3 regions of the Shewanella sp. ISTPL2 genome follow, and region 1 is predicted to be linked to each of the others. Evidence: predicted binding sites of a transcription regulator. Region 1 holds the regulator's gene; each other region holds the start of a gene.
What was found. The regulator NrdR, encoded in region 1, represses ribonucleotide reductase genes. The targets are predictions, from matches to a motif close to AAACACNANATNTNGTGTTT.
Positions count from the first base shown of each region.

Region 2: a site for NrdR is predicted at 4,211-4,230, ahead of nrdA (class 1a ribonucleoside-diphosphate reductase subunit alpha). Genes of this name have one in related genera too.
Region 3: a site for NrdR is predicted at 2,618-2,637, ahead of nrdD (anaerobic ribonucleoside-triphosphate reductase). Genes of this name have one in related genera too.

Region 1 is NZ_JAAPAV010000001.1:4,095,266-4,100,543, forward strand. Features, by position in the region: gene ettA (energy-dependent translational throttle protein EttA) at 1-687, opposite strand, end outside; gene glyA (serine hydroxymethyltransferase) at 877-2,130, shown strand; gene nrdR (transcriptional regulator NrdR) at 2,419-2,868, shown strand; gene ribD (bifunctional diaminohydroxyphosphoribosylaminopyrimidine deaminase/5-amino-6-(5-phosphoribosylamino)uracil reductase RibD) at 2,988-4,142, shown strand; gene HUB64_RS18055 (riboflavin synthase) at 4,154-4,810, shown strand; gene ribBA (bifunctional 3,4-dihydroxy-2-butanone-4-phosphate synthase/GTP cyclohydrolase II) at 4,906-5,278, shown strand, end outside.
Region 2 is NZ_JAAPAV010000001.1:2,166,497-2,171,774, reverse strand. Features, by position in the region: gene gyrA (DNA gyrase subunit A) at 1-2,112, opposite strand, end outside; gene ubiG (bifunctional 2-polyprenyl-6-hydroxyphenol methylase/3-demethylubiquinol 3-O-methyltransferase UbiG) at 2,498-3,208, shown strand; gene HUB64_RS09575 (HAD family hydrolase) at 3,210-3,881, shown strand; gene nrdA (class 1a ribonucleoside-diphosphate reductase subunit alpha) at 4,385-5,278, shown strand, end outside.
Region 3 is NZ_JAAPAV010000001.1:1,110,864-1,116,141, reverse strand. Features, by position in the region: gene nrdG (anaerobic ribonucleoside-triphosphate reductase-activating protein) at 1-365, opposite strand, end outside; gene nrdD (anaerobic ribonucleoside-triphosphate reductase) at 469-2,586, opposite strand; gene HUB64_RS04975 (hypothetical protein) at 2,848-3,537, opposite strand; gene HUB64_RS04970 (MarR family transcriptional regulator) at 3,657-4,145, opposite strand; gene HUB64_RS04965 (NADP-dependent oxidoreductase) at 4,292-5,278, shown strand, end outside.

The DNA of each region.
Region 1 (5,278 bases):
AATCCAGCCAGCAGCATTGTCGAGGAAGTAACGGTCATGGGTAATCGCGACCACAGTACCAGCATATTCCTGCAGGAAGTGCTCAAGCCACGCCACAGATTCAGCATCCAAGTGGTTGGTCGGTTCGTCCAGTAACAGCATTTCTGGTTTTTCAAGCAGCAAGCGACAAATCGCCACGCGGCGACGTTCACCACCGGATAATACTTCGATTTTCTCATCCCAATCTGGCAGACGCAGGGCGTTGGCGGCGCGCTCAAGGACGTACTCTAAGTTATGGGCATCTTGGGCTTGGATAATGGCTTCGAGTTCGCCTTGCTCTTTTGCAAGGGCGTCGAAATCGGCATCCGGCTCGGCGTAGGCGGCATAAACGGCATCGAGGCGAGTCAGGGCATTTTTTGCCTCTGCTACCGCTTCTTCAATCGCTTCACGCACGGTTTGATTCGGATCGAGTTTAGGTTCCTGCGGCAGGTAACCGATTTTCAATCCCGGCATTGGGCGCGCTTCGCCTTCAATTTCGGTGTCGATACCCGCCATAATGCGCAGTAGTGTCGACTTACCTGAACCGTTGAGGCCGAGTACGCCAATTTTGGCGCCGGGGAAAAAGCTTAAAGAAATATCTTTAAGGATCTGCTTCTTAGGCGGAACAATTTTACCCACCCGCAGCATGCTGTAAACAAACTGAGCCATTTTTCTCTATCTTAAGTGACTAATGATGCGGCTAATTCTACTCGATTGCGCGCCGAACTCAACTCGACAATGAGCCAAGTTCAAGCACTCTCTGCAGGAATTTCATGTTTCAAATACTGGGATTGTGACCGCGTTCCGAGTAGAATACCGCGCAACCCTACCTATAAGAATTGGCAGCTGGAGTAAGCAATGCTGAAAAAAGATATGAATATCGCAGATTATGATCCGGAACTGTTTAACGCAATTCAGAATGAAACTCTGCGTCAAGAAGAGCATATTGAGCTGATTGCTTCTGAAAACTACACCAGTCCACGCGTGATGGAAGCGCAAGGTTCACAGTTAACCAATAAGTACGCTGAAGGCTATCCAGGCAAGCGTTACTACGGTGGTTGTGAGTATGTGGACGTAGTTGAAACCTTAGCGATTGAACGTGCTAAACAACTGTTTGGCGCAACTTACGCTAACGTACAACCTCATTCAGGTTCACAGGCAAACAGCGCGGTTTACATGGCATTGTTAAAACCTGGCGATACCGTACTGGGCATGAACTTAGCCCACGGTGGTCACTTGACCCACGGTTCACCCGTTAACTTCTCTGGCAAACTGTACAACATCATTCCTTACGGTATCGACGAGTCTGGCAAAATCGACTACGACGAAATGGAACGTATTGCCTTAGAACATAAGCCTAAGATGATGATCGGTGGTTTCTCCGCCTATTCAGGTATCGTTGATTGGGCAAAAATGCGTGAAATCGCAGACAAAATCGGTGCTTATTTATTTGTCGACATGGCGCATGTTGCCGGTCTTATTGCTGCGGGCGTTTATCCAAACCCAGTACCACACGCGCATGTTGTGACATCTACGACCCACAAAACCTTAGCGGGTCCCCGTGGTGGCGTGATCTTATCTGCTGCTGACGATGAAGACTTGTACAAAAAGTTGAACTCTGCGGTATTCCCAGGCGGTCAAGGTGGCCCATTGATGCACGTTATCGCCGGTAAAGCGGTGGCGTTCAAAGAAGCCCTAGAGCCAGAATTTAAAGTTTACCAACAGCAAGTGGTTAACAACGCTAAAGCTATGGTTGAAGTGTTCCTTGAGCGCGGTTACAAAATCGTCTCTGGCGGAACCAGCAACCACTTAATGCTAGTTGACCTGATTGGTCGTGACTTAACGGGTAAAGAAGCCGATGCCGCCTTAGGTAGCGCTAACATTACCGTGAACAAAAACTCAGTGCCAAATGATCCACGTTCACCCTTTGTGACCTCAGGTGTGCGTATCGGTACGCCAGCGATTACGCGCCGCGGCTTTAAAGAAGCGGAATCGAAAGAGCTGACTGGCTGGATTTGTGACATCCTTGATGATGCGAACAATCCTGCTGTGATTGAACGTGTGAAGGGCCAAGTATTGGCACTTTGCGCACGTTTCCCTGTTTACGGCTAATTTGCCTATGCATCTACGCTTAGTAGATGAAGGGCCGAGATTGACCGCCGACTGACTTGATACTTATCACATCAGGTATTTAGCATCAGGCACTTAACATCAAGTAGTTAACATTAGGTTGTTAAGCTCAGGTAGTTAACCTCAGCCCATAAATAGGATAAAATCCCATGGCCGCATCTTGCGGCCATTTTTATTGGTAAAATCTTAGGCTTAAATCCATTGCGTTTGACTGAGATTTAACAGGTAAAGCCATTAACGCTTTACCACCATTCACTGGCAGGAGGCTCAATGCATTGTCCATTTTGTAGCGCGACAGATACTAAAGTCATCGATTCCCGATTAGTGGCAGAAGGCCACCAAGTGCGCCGTCGCCGAGAATGCACCGAATGTCATGAAAGATTTACCACCTTCGAAGGCGCCGAATTAGTTATGCCTAGGGTGATTAAGCGCGATGGTTCACGCCAACCCTTTGATGAAGAAAAACTCCAAGGTGGCATGTTGCGCGCCGTTGAAAAACGCCCCGTATCTATGGATGAAATAGAGCAAGCACTCAGCAAAATCAAGTCTACTCTGCGCGCCACTGGCGAGCGGGAAGTGCCGTCAGAAATGGTGGGTAACTTAATGATGGAGCAATTGATGAGCCTAGATAAAGTCGCCTACATTCGTTTCGCTTCTGTGTACCGCGCCTTTGAAGACGTGTCTGAATTTGGCGAAGCCATCGCCAAGCTGCAAAAGTAGTCATTGAGTTTTGTCGCCGACAAGGCAGACGTGTACGAGCGATTGGCGTGAAAGCACAAATTTAAAAGACAGGTTTGTAAGACTGGTGAAAGCCGAAACCTTTAACAACAGGGTTGAACATGAGCTTGAACATAAGTTGGTCCGTACTCGATACCCAAATGATGAGCCGCGCGATTCAATTGGCGCGCAAAGGCTTTTACACCACGAGGCCCAATCCCAGTGTGGGCTGCGTTATCGTTAAAGATAATCAAATCATCGGTGAAGGTTATCATCAAAAAGCGGGTGAACCCCACGCCGAAGTGCATGCGCTACGTATGGCTGGCGAACGCGCCCGTGGCGCAACGGCCTATGTCACTTTAGAGCCCTGCAGCCATTATGGGCGCACGCCGCCCTGCGCCTTGGCACTGATCAATATTGGCGTTAAACGTGTAGTAGTGGCGGTGGAAGATCCTAATCCGCAAGTGGGTGGTCGTGGCATTCAAATGTTGCGTGACGCCGGCATTGAAGTGGATGTGGGATTACACCGCGATGAAGCCTATGCCTTGAATTTAGGCTTTATGAAGCGCATGGAATCGGGTTTACCCAGAGTTACGGTAAAATTAGCCGCGAGTCTCGATGGTAAAACCGCGCTGTCTAACGGTGTGTCTAAATGGATAACTGGTCCAGAATCTCGCCGCGACGTGCAGCGATTACGTTTACGTTCTTGTGCACTGGTCACGGGAATTGAAACCATACTGGCGGACGATCCCTCACTCAATGTGCGTTATCAGGAACTTGGCAGCTTAAAAGACCGTCTAACCGAAGCGCAATTACTGCAGCCATTAAGAGTGATACTCGACAGCCGCGCCCGTTTGCCGTTATCGGCCGCCTGCTTGGCTATCGTATCGCCCATACTCTTGGTCTCTACCGTGGCTTATTCCGCAGAGTTTCAAGCACAATTGCCCTCCCATGTGAGTTGCCTCGTGTTACCTGCAATTGCAGGTCGCGTCTCATTGCCTGAACTATTAAGCTATTTAGGCCAAAGCTGTAATCACGTGCTGGTGGAAGCGGGTGCAACCTTAGCGGGCGCATTTTTAGCGCAGGGGCTGGCCGATGAGTTAGTGCTATATCAAGCGATGAAAATCCTCGGTGGGCATGGGCGTAATCTGCTGCAATTGCCCGATTATCAAACCATGGCACACATTCCTGCACTCACGTTGGTCGATGAGCGCAAAATAGGGCCAGATACCCGTTTAATCTTGAGCGTTAAGCTTGATACTTCTTTATTTAATTAAGTGAGTTAACCATGTTTACTGGGATTATTGAAGCCGTTGGCACCCTGCGCAAACTGGAGCGTAAAGGCGATGATATTCGTCTTACCGTGGCGAGCGGCAAACTGGATTTAAACGATGTACGTCTAGGCGACAGTATTGCTACCAACGGTGTGTGCTTAACGGTTGTGCAGCAATTAGCCGACAGTTATGTGGCTGATGTCTCTGCCGAAACCGTGAGTCTAACCGGCTTTGCTCACTACAAAGTGGGCACTAAGGTGAATCTTGAAAAGGCCGTCACCCCAACCACACGCTTAGGCGGCCACATGGTCAGTGGCCATGTGGACGGTATGGCAACGGTTGAGCAACGCTTAGTGCGTGGTCAAGCCATTGAATTTTGGTTAGCCGCACCCGTAGAGCTTGGGCGTTATATTGCCCATAAAGGTTCCATCACCATTGATGGTGTGAGTCTGACGGTTAACGAAGTGGACGGCAGTCGATTCCGCTTGACCATAGTGCCGCATACCGCAGGTGAAACCACGTTAATCGACCTGCAAGCGGGCGATAAGGTGAATATCGAAGTGGATTTAATCGCCCGTTATCTTGAACGTTTGATGAATTATGATGGCAAAGACAGCAAGAGCGGTGGCGTCACCATGGAAATGTTAGCCCGTGCCGGCTTTGTGCGTTAGTGCACAGGAGCAGATTATTTAACTTAAGCTTATCGGCAGCTTAGGTTATTTAGGTATAGAATTTCATAATAACAGCAAAATCATAAGGTCCTACAATGGCGCTGCACAGTATAGAAGAGATCATCGAAGATATTCGTCAAGGCAAAATGGTTATTTTGATGGATGACGAAGACAGAGAAAACGAAGGTGATTTGATCATGGCGGCCGAAATGGTCACGCCAGAAGCGATTAACTTTATGGCGAAATATGGCCGTGGACTTATTTGCCAGACCATGACTAAAGCCCGTTGCCAGCAGTTAAACTTGCCTTTAATGGTGACGAATAATAACGCCCAGTTCTCGACTAACTTTACGGTTTCTATTGAAGCGGCGGAAGGTGTGACTACCGGTATTTCGGCCCACGATCGCGCTGTAACGGTGAAAGCGGCTGTGGCTAAAGAGGCTAAAGCGTCTGATTTGGTGCAACCAG
Region 2 (5,278 bases), 1.9 Mb from region 1:
GCGAACCACTTTACCTTCGTTCGAGAACAACATGATTTCGTCATCACCGTTAGTGATATCGACACCGATCAGTTGGTCACCGTCTTTGAGGTTAACGGCGATAATGCCGTTTGCACGTGGGTTGCTATAAGCAGTTAGTGCGGTTTTCTTCACAGTACCGTGTGAGGTGGCCATGATGATGTACTTGTCAGCCGCGTATTCACGTACTGGCAGAATCGCAGTAATGCGCTCGCCATCGGATAACGGCAGCAAGTTAACAATTGGACGACCACGGGCCGTACGGCTCGCTAATGGCAATTGATACACTTTGAGCCAGTACATCTTACCAAAGTCAGAGAAGCACAAAATGGTGTCATGGGTATTGGCAACTAACAGCTTCTCGACGAAATCTTCATCTTTCACTTTCGTCGCGGCTTTACCTTTACCACCACGGCGCTGGGCTTGGTAATCGGTCAAGGGTTGATACTTGGCATAACCTAAGTGCGACAGTGTTACCACAACGTCTTCTTCGTTGATCAAGTCTTCAAGACTCATATCGACTTCGTTGGCATTGATCACTGTACGGCGCGCATCACCATATTCTTCAAGGATTTGAACTAATTCTTCCTTGATCACTTCCATCAAACGCTCAGGACTGCGCAAAATAAACAGCAGACCCGCGATAAATTCGAGCAGTTCTTCGTATTCGGCGATGATCTTATCGTGCTCAAGACCGGTCAAACGGTGTAAACGCAGTTCCAGAATGGCCTGAGCTTGTTGCTCAGTCAGGAAGTATTGACCGTCACGAATACCGTATTGTGGCTCTAACCACTCTGGACGCGCGGCGTCATCGCCCGCTTTTTCCAGCATGCCTTGAACGTGGCCTAATTCCCAACCTTGCTCAACCAATTTCACTTTGGCATCCGCAGGCGTGGGTGAGGCTTTGATCAGTGCAATAATCGGGTCAATGTTAGCCAGTGCAACCGCCAGCGCTTCCAAAATATGGGCACGCTCACGGGCTTTACGCAGTTCAAATACGGTACGACGCGTCACCACTTCACGGCGATGCAGAATAAAGCATTCGAGCATTTCTTTAAGATTAAACAGTTTAGGCTGACCATTGGTCAGGGCCACCATGTTAATCCCGAAAGAACACTGCATTTGCGTTTGAGCATAAAGGTTATTTAGTACAACCTCGCCCACTTCACCGCGCTTAATTTCGATAACGATACGCATACCGTCTTTATCAGACTCGTCGCGTAGACCACTGATCCCTTCAAGCTTTTTATCTTTAACCAGCTCGGCAATCTTCTCGATTAACCGCGCTTTGTTCACTTGATACGGGATTTCAGTGACGATAATGCGCTCACGGCCATTATCTTCGGTTTCCACATCAGCCAGAGCACGCATGATCGCGCGGCCACGGCCAGTTTTATAGGCATCAATAATGCCTTTACGGCCATTGATAATCGCTGCAGTGGGGAAATCCGGACCAGGAATGTATTCCATCAACTGTTCAATCGACAGTGAGGGTTCTTCAATCAATGCCAAACAGCCTTTCACTACTTCCGTTAGGTTGTGTGGTGGGATGTTGGTTGCCATACCCACGGCAATACCCGATGAACCGTTAATTAACAGGTTAGGTACGCGTGTAGGTAATACAGCTGGGATCTGTTCTGTGCCGTCGTAGTTAGGGACGAAATCCACTGTCTCTTTTTCAAGATCGGCCAGTAATTGGTGCGCTAACTTATCCATACGGATTTCGGTATAACGCATTGCCGCCGCTGAGTCACCGTCGACCGAACCGAAGTTACCTTGGCCGTCTACTAAGGTGTAACGCAGTGAGAATGGCTGGGCCATACGGACGATAGTGTCATAAACAGCAGAATCACCATGGGGGTGATATTTACCGATGACGTCACCAACCACACGGGCAGATTTTTTGTAAGGCTTGTTCCAATCGTTCTTCAATTCACTCATGGCAAACAGAACGCGGCGATGAACCGGCTTTAAGCCGTCGCGCACGTCTGGTAATGCACGTCCCACGATAACGCTCATGGCGTAATCAAGGTACGAATTCTTTAGTTCGTCTTCGATATTAATTGGCGAAATAGATGATGCCAGATCAGTCATAAACTGCTCGTTCCCCTGAAAAATAGCCGACAACGTATAATCCGTATCATTGCCTAGCCCAAAAACGTGATTTGGCATTCTAACACAGTTATTTAATGTCGCCAGACCTATCATTATCGAATTGAGAGTCTGGTGGCTTAATAGATGAAAACACTGTCAATTTGGTCGTTTGAGCTATAAACAAGCGTTGAAATACACGGCTTACGATGAGGAAAAATCGTCAACGGGATGAAGTAAAAGGTCGATACGGAGCACAACAATTAACATAAAAGCAGATAACTGCTGAAAATTCACTCAACCACAAGGGCTTAGCTCAGTCGAGCACTTTGTTTATCAAACATAGTCGTTATAATAGCCGCACAATACAGCTTCTTCAGGTAATAGCATGCATCAGAATAACAATGTAGACCCACAGGAAATCGCAAAGTTTGAACGTATGGCCGAAACTTGGTGGGATCTCAACGGCGAATTTAAGCCGCTGCATCTATTAAACCCGCTGCGCTTAAACTATATCGATCAAACCGCTGGCGGTATTTTCGGCAAGAAAGTGCTCGATGTCGGCTGTGGTGGCGGCATATTGTCTGAAAGCATGGCCCGCATCGGCGCCGAGGTTGATGGCTTAGATATGGGTGATGAGCCCTTAGAAGTCGCCCGCCTACATGCCCTCGAAACGGGCGTGAGCATTAATTATGTAAAAAATACTGCCGAGGCCCACAGCCAAGATCATCAAGCCTATTACGATGTGGTGACCTGCATGGAAATGCTCGAACATGTACCCGATCCACAATCTGTGATTAAAGCATGCTGTGACATGGTCAAACCCGGTGGTCATGTGTTTTTCTCCACCATCAACCGCAACATTAAATCCTACGTGCACACCATTTTAGGTGCGGAATATTTGCTAAAAATGCTGCCAGTTGGCACCCACGAGCATAAAAAATTCATTAAGCCTTCGGAGCTGATTGAGCTAGTAGATAATACCGATCTTATCTGTACCGATGCCTTAGGGGTAAGCTACAACCCATTGACGGGCATTTTTAAGTACACGCCTAAGGTTGATGTGAATTACATGATAGCGACGCGTAAGGTTGATTAATATGAGTCTGGCACAGATCAAAGGCGTACTGTTCGATCTCGACGGCACCTTAGCGGATACCGCGCCGGATCTGGTGCAAGCCCTCAATTTAAGTCTTCAAGATGTCGGCATCGCCGCGCAGCCGTTAGCGGCCATGCGCTACGCCGCATCCCACGGCAGTTTTGCCTTAGTCGATGCCGCGATCCCTGATGCGGCAGAAGATCTTCGGTCTCAAGTTCAGCAAGGGCTACTCGCCCACTATCAGCGTATAAATGGCGATCACTGTGCGCTATTCACAGGCATAGCGGCATTACTCGACTGGCTCGAGTTAACTCAGCTGCCGTTTGGGGTGATCACCAACAAGCCTGCGCGCTTTACCCGTCCCTTATTGCGAAAACTGAATTTACACTTGCGTATGCCCGTTATCATTAGTGGCGATTCTACAAAACACCCAAAACCCCACACTGCACCTATGCTGTTAGGCGCACAACAGCTGAACTGTGCTCCAGAACACATTTTGTATCTTGGGGATGCCGAGCGAGATTTGCTCGCGGCCAAGGCTGCTGGCATGTTAGGCGGCGTGGCCCTATGGGGTTATCTGGGCGTGAACGACAAGCCGTTGCAATGGCCTGCGCACGCGCATTTTGCGAGCCCAACTGAGCTACATCAAGCACTAATCGAAGCATTGGCTTAACAACATCAACCAAAAACAGCGCCTACAATGCTCACGAATAAGGCATCCAATACGTAACTTCACTGACGGACATCAGTGTGTCAGCATACTATTTATGACCCACGGAAAAAGTCAGGCGCATAAAAGATCGGCACTCGTGAGCGATCGCGATCTAAAGAAAAAGATCGCCTAAAAATCCCCCATGAGTGTGACACGCTAACCTGAAATTGAGCTTCAAGGTTAGTCGTTACTAACGCAAAATTTTATCCTCACGTTATCCACAAGATGTCCCCTGAATTCAGACTTGCAAATAGGGGCAAACCTCACTATCTTGTATCCCATATAATTTAAAACACCATATCTTGTGTGTAGGTAACAATCAGACACACTAGAAGCTCGCCGCTTAATTGACTCGTTTGTAACCAGTCAGCTGTATTTAAGGGACGATTATTGATTGTTTTACAAGGATACGTACGGTGATTTTGCTCACCTAAATACATATAAGAACCAAGGCCTATCTCCAAATGAATAGCACTATGACAGTCACAAAACGCTGTGGCGATCGTGAGAATATCGATCTCGAAAAAATACACCGCGTAATTACTTGGGCAGCCAAGGGATTAAAAAACGTTTCTGTTTCGGAAGTTGAACTTCGCTCGCACCTACAGTTTTTCGATGGCATCCCAACCGAAGCTATCCATGAAACCATTATCAAGGCTGCAGCGGATTTAATTTCTCCAGAATCACCGGACTATCAGTTCCTCGCTGCCCGTTTAGCGGTGTTTCATTTGCGTAAGAAGGCCTTCGGTCAGTTTGAGCCGCCCGCATTGTATGCTCACGTGACTAAGTTGGTTGAGCTAGGTAAATACGATCAACACATTTTAAGAGATTACACTCGCGAAGAGCTGGATGTGATGGATACCTATATCGACCATTGGCGCGATATGGACTTCTCTTATGCAGCGGTAAAACAGCTTGAAGGCAAATATTTAGTTCAAAACCGTGTGACCCACGAAATCTATGAGAGCGCGCAGTTCCTTTACATTTTGGTTGCTGCTTGCTTGTTTGCCCGTTATCCAAAAGAGACGCGCCTGAAATACGTTAAAGATTTCTATGACGCGGTATCAACTTTTAAACTGTCGCTGCCAACGCCAATTATGGCCGGTGTGCGCACCCCAACGCGTCAGTTTAGCTCTTGCGTACTGATCGAATGTGGTGACAGCTTAGATTCAATCAACGCGACCGCTTCGTCTATCGTGAAATACGTCAGCCAACGTGCGGGTATCGGTATTAACGCCGGTCGTATTCGCGCCTTAGGTAGCCCAATCCGTGGTGGTGAAGCCTTCCACACAGGTTGTTTACCTTTCTATAAGTATTTCCAAACCGCAGTGAAGTCGTGTTCTCAAGGCGGCGTGCGT
Region 3 (5,278 bases), 3.0 Mb from region 1:
TAGGCCAACACGGCGCGCTGTTCATCACTCAACTCATCGAGCACATAACCTGTCCACAGCCAAATATCCTTCCCCTTACACTCAGCCTTGACTCGTTTGACGAGCGTCAAAATGGCACTGAGATTGACAGGCAATAAAGGATCGCCGCCCGAAAGCGATAAACCACGGCGCACAATCCGCTGATCATTGAGATCGGCAATAATCCTATCTTCCATCGTCCTATCAAACACATGCCCAGAACGGGGATCCCACGTGCTTTGGTTGTAACAACCGCGGCACTGGTGCTCACAGCCAGAGACAAACAAGGTCGCACGCGTACCTGGGCCATTGACCACATCGATAGGGAAATACTGATGGTAATTCATTGATGGTTACTCACAGTGCATTTCATCTTTTAACATTGGTACTTATCCCATAGCACCATTGATGCCACGGAATAAGTCTAACAGGCAGAATAAGGTAATAGTGTTACAAGTGTTTGATCCTGCGTTTTACTTCTTCTTGCTTGCCATAATTAAAAGGCCGCGCATCAGGACTGCCTAAGTAACCGCACACACGGCGCGTCACAGAAACCCGACTAGGTTCATGATTGCCACACTTAGGGCAAGTGAACCCTTTACTGGTACAACTAAATTCGCCGGTAAAGCCACAGTCGTAGCATTCATCAATTGGCGTGTTAGTGCCATAGTAAGGCACGCGGCTGTAGCTATAATCCCAGACGTTTTCCAGCGCTTCGAGGTTATGCTGCATATTGGGATATTCACCGTAACAAATAAAACCACCGTTCGCGATAGCGGGATATGGCTGTTCAAAATCAATTTTATCGTAAGGGTTAACACTTTTTTCCACATCGAGGTGAAAACTATTGGTGTAATAGCCCTTATCTGTCACCCCTGTGACTAGCCCAAATTGCTTCGCATCCAGTTTACAAAAACGGCTGCAGAGACTCTCACTTGGCGTGCTATACAGACTAAAGCCATAACCTGTTTCGGCCTTCCACGCATCGGTAGCCGCTTTAAGATAAGCTACAATAGCGACGGCTTTGTCCCTTAATTGTGCATCGTCAAATACATGGGTTTGGGTGCCATAGAGTGCATTCATGGTTTCATGCAGGCCAATGTAACCGAGTGAAATCGAAGCGCGGCCATTTTTAAAGATTTGCGCCACATCATCATCAGCGCGCAAGCGTACACCACAGGCGCCTTCCATATAAAGGATAGGTGCCACGCGGGCTTTAACACCATTCAGTCGCTCAATACGGGTATCCAACGCTTTACGGGCTAATACTAATCTGTCATCTAAAATACGATAAAATTCAGTCTCATCGCCATTGGCTTCTAAGGCAATCCGCGGCAGGTTTAAACTGACCACTCCCAAATTATTGCGCCCTTCATGCACAAGCTCGCCATTTTCTTCATAGGTGCCTAAAAAGCTACGGCAGCCCATTGGGGTTTTAAATGAACCGGTCACTTTCTCGACTTGCTCGTAGTTGAGAATGTCGGGATACATGCGCATTGTCGCGCATTTGAGCGCCATCTGTTTTACATCGTAATTGCAATCGCCCGCTTTATGATTAATACCATCGCGAATCGCAAACACTAGCTTAGGGAATACTGCAGTCTTGCGATTTTTACCCAATCCCGCCATCCGCACTTTGAGCATTGATTGCTGAATTAAGCGTGATTCCCATGACGTGCCTAAACCAAACCCAAAGGTCACGAACGGTGTTTGGCCATTGGCAGTGTGTAAAGTATTGACCTCATATTCCAAAGACTGGAATGCATCGTGACATTCTTTTTCAGTTTGTGCCGTAGCAAAGGCTTTGGCATCGGTGATCTTCCAATTCAGGGCAATTTGGTAATGCTTGTCGTAGCTCTTAGCGACAAATGGCGCTAACACTTCATCGATACGGTTGATAGTTGTGCCGCCATAGATATGACTCGCCACTTGGGCAATGATCTGCGCGGTCACAGCTGTCGCTGTTGAAATAGACTTAGGGGTTTCAATTTCGGCATTACCCATTTTAAAGCCGTGGGTCAACATGCCAGCTAAATCAATCAACATGCAGTTAAACATCGGGAAAAACGGCGAGTAATCTAGGTCGTGGTAATGGATCTCGCCCGCTTCATGGGCAGCGACCACATCCTTTGGCAAAATATGACTCTTGGCGTAATGTTTCGCGACTATGCCCGCGAGTAAATCCCGCTGAGTAGGAATGACTTTTGAATCTTTATTAGCATTTTCATTGAGTAAAGCCGCATTGCTTTGCTCAACTAAACCACGGATTTCGAGGTTGAGTTTACTGGTCGCTTCACGGCACACATCTCTGTCGTGACGGTATTCGATATACACCCGCGCAAGGGACTTGTACGGCCCTTCCATCAGTAAATTCTCAACCGCATCTTGTAGATGGTGGATATCGACTTCAGCTAATGGCGCGACGCTCTGACTGATACACGCTGCCACTGTCGCTGCATAGTCGCCATCCTCTATTCCAACTGAGTTTGCAGCGGCATTCACTGCATCCCTTATCCTTGTTTCATCAAAAGGTGTGCGGCAACCATCACGCTTAATTACGACTGGCATTGTTCAGTTCCTCTCCATCTCGCCTAAAAATTAACACTACATCTAGTGATTTTAAAAGCACAAAACACAATATGTAGAGCATTAGGCTACAATGACGGTAAGGAGTCCATGATCCAGATCATAGTTTTTAGGATGAAATAAAAGAACAAACAAGAACTGCAGCTAGGCCCAATTATCTGAAAATTGCGCCTTGACCTGCTGATTAAACCCAGCTAGTTGAATGCGTGACAATTTGTGTTTATCACGCACTATGGATGTGAATTAACGTTTAGCAAGCGCAAGATAACTACTGAGTTGGCCCGATGCAGATTGATGCGCCCCCATAGATGAAGCGAGTTGCATCATAGATTTTAGCCCCTGCCACTGCTGCTTTTGAGCATCCGTAAGCGGAGGTTCAGAATTCAAATAATCCGTCAATTGGCTAAGGACTTTCGTGGCCTTCTGGGCTAGCACCGGCGACTGAGCATCATCCATATTGGTTAAGACGTTCTTAGCATCAACTAAGGTATTGATAAGAGGATTATTAGGTGATTTTTTAGCTAATGATTTTATTTCATCATCTAAAAAATCTTGCAACGATTGTTTAGTCGGCGTTGTTGTGCTCGGCACTGTAATACCGTTTTTCGATAAACGCTCGAGTTGCACATCCGATAAAATGCCATCTTTTTGTAAGCGCGACACCAATGCGGGAATATCGGCGACGCCAAATTGACCATCGGCAAAAAAATCCTTCGCCATCGATTGAATTTTCTGTGCGCGTTGCGCCCTTGGCGACAGCGCTATCTCATCGGTTTTACCGTTATCGGGTTTGGTAGCATCCGTCTGCGTTTTATTTGTTTCTGTCGTAGTATCGGTTTTAGCCGTGCTCGTCTTTTGGCTATTGGCACCATAGGCATCGGCGATACTGGCACTGCTGCGATTAAGATTAAAGGCATTTAAAATAGAATTCATCGTCAAAAATTCGGCGTCTAAGACTCAATGACGGTTTTAAAGCAAAAACTAAGCCAATCAAGTATTAATCAGTGCAACCCCTGAGTTAATAGCATCACTATGCATAAACTAACTTATATCTAGGACTGTATGTCTTCGATCAAGGCAAGACATTGCCGCCTTAGTAAATCGAGTGCCTCAGCGTCCATCTGCACTTTATCAAGCAAGGTTTGCTTCAAGGCAAGAGCTTCGTGCCTGATACCCTCTCCTTGACTTGTCAGAGTGATCAGCTTTTTCCGCTCATCTTCAACGCAGGCTAATCGCGTAATCAACCCCTTCAACTCTAACCGCTTGACGATTGGCGTTAGGGTTCCCATATCGAGTTTAGTCGCCATTGATAGTTGGGTTTGGCTGCAGCTGTTTTGACGCCACAGGGTTTGCATCACTAAATATTGAGGGAAAGTTAACTCGTATGCCTCGAGTAGAGGCCGATAAGCACGCACTAATGCATTGCTCGCAGAATATAACGCGAAACAAACATTATCGGATAAACAGAGTGGATCGCTAGAAGCTTGGCTATGAGTCTGTTTTGTAGCGTCTAGCTCATGTTGAGGTAAGCAATTCTGCACGTTTAAGCGCCTGTCATTTAAACATAACGCTATCTTATCCGATCTGCGCCACCCCATCTAGTTTGCGCGCAAACTATTTGCATTCAATCTTAAAGCCACGTAGAGTTAACATCATTAGTTTGCGCACAAACAAAAGGTGAGTTTTTATGAAGAGTATGACTGAAACCCGTGAAATCCATCTAGCTAGTCGCCCAGAAGGCATGCCTACAGCACAGAACTTTACTTTAGTAAATAAAGCGTTAGCACCGCTCGCTGATGGACAAGTGCTGATTAAAAATCTATGGATGTCGGTTGACCCTTACATGCGCGGGCGCATGGTTGATCGCAAGAGTTATGTTCCGCCCTTCGCCTTAAATCAAGTCTTAGAAGGCGGTGCGATTGGTGAAGTTATCGCGTCAAAAAACACCGAGTTCCCGGTTGGTACTAAAGTCAGCAGCATGCTAGGTTGGCGTGAACACGCAGTCACAGATACCGCAGGACTGACAGCTTTACCACTAACTACGCTTGATAATTCACATTTCCTCGGCGTACTCGGAATGCCAGGCATGACAGCTTGGACAGGACTGACTCGCATTACAGATTTAAAAGCGGGTGAGACACTGTTCGTTTCCGCCGCCTCTGGCGCAGTAGGTAGCGTAGCCTGCCAAATTGGTAAACTAATAGGTGCTCGTGTAATAGCCTCTGTCGGTTCAGATGAAAAAGCTGAATTATTAAAAAGTTATGGTGTTGATGCGGTCATCAATTACAAAACTTGTGGCAATCTCACCCAAGCGTTGACAAAAGCCGCCCCAGAAGGAATTGACGTGTATTTTGAGAACGTCGGTGGCGAGCATTTAGCCGCAGCGCTGAGCAATATGAAAGATCATGGACGTATCGCTGTTTGCGGTATGATTTCGCAATATAACAACACAACTCCAACACCTGGCCCTGACAACTTAGCCCTAATTGTAATGCGAAAACTCAAGTTAGAAGGTTTTATCGTATCCGAACATTGGGCGCATTATCCTGAGTTCACCGCAAAAATGGCTCAATGGTTAGCGGAAGACAAAGTCAAAGCAGAACAAACAATTTATCAAGGGCTTGAACAAGCACCTGATGCTTTTATCGGTCTATTTGAAGGTAAGAATCGCGGT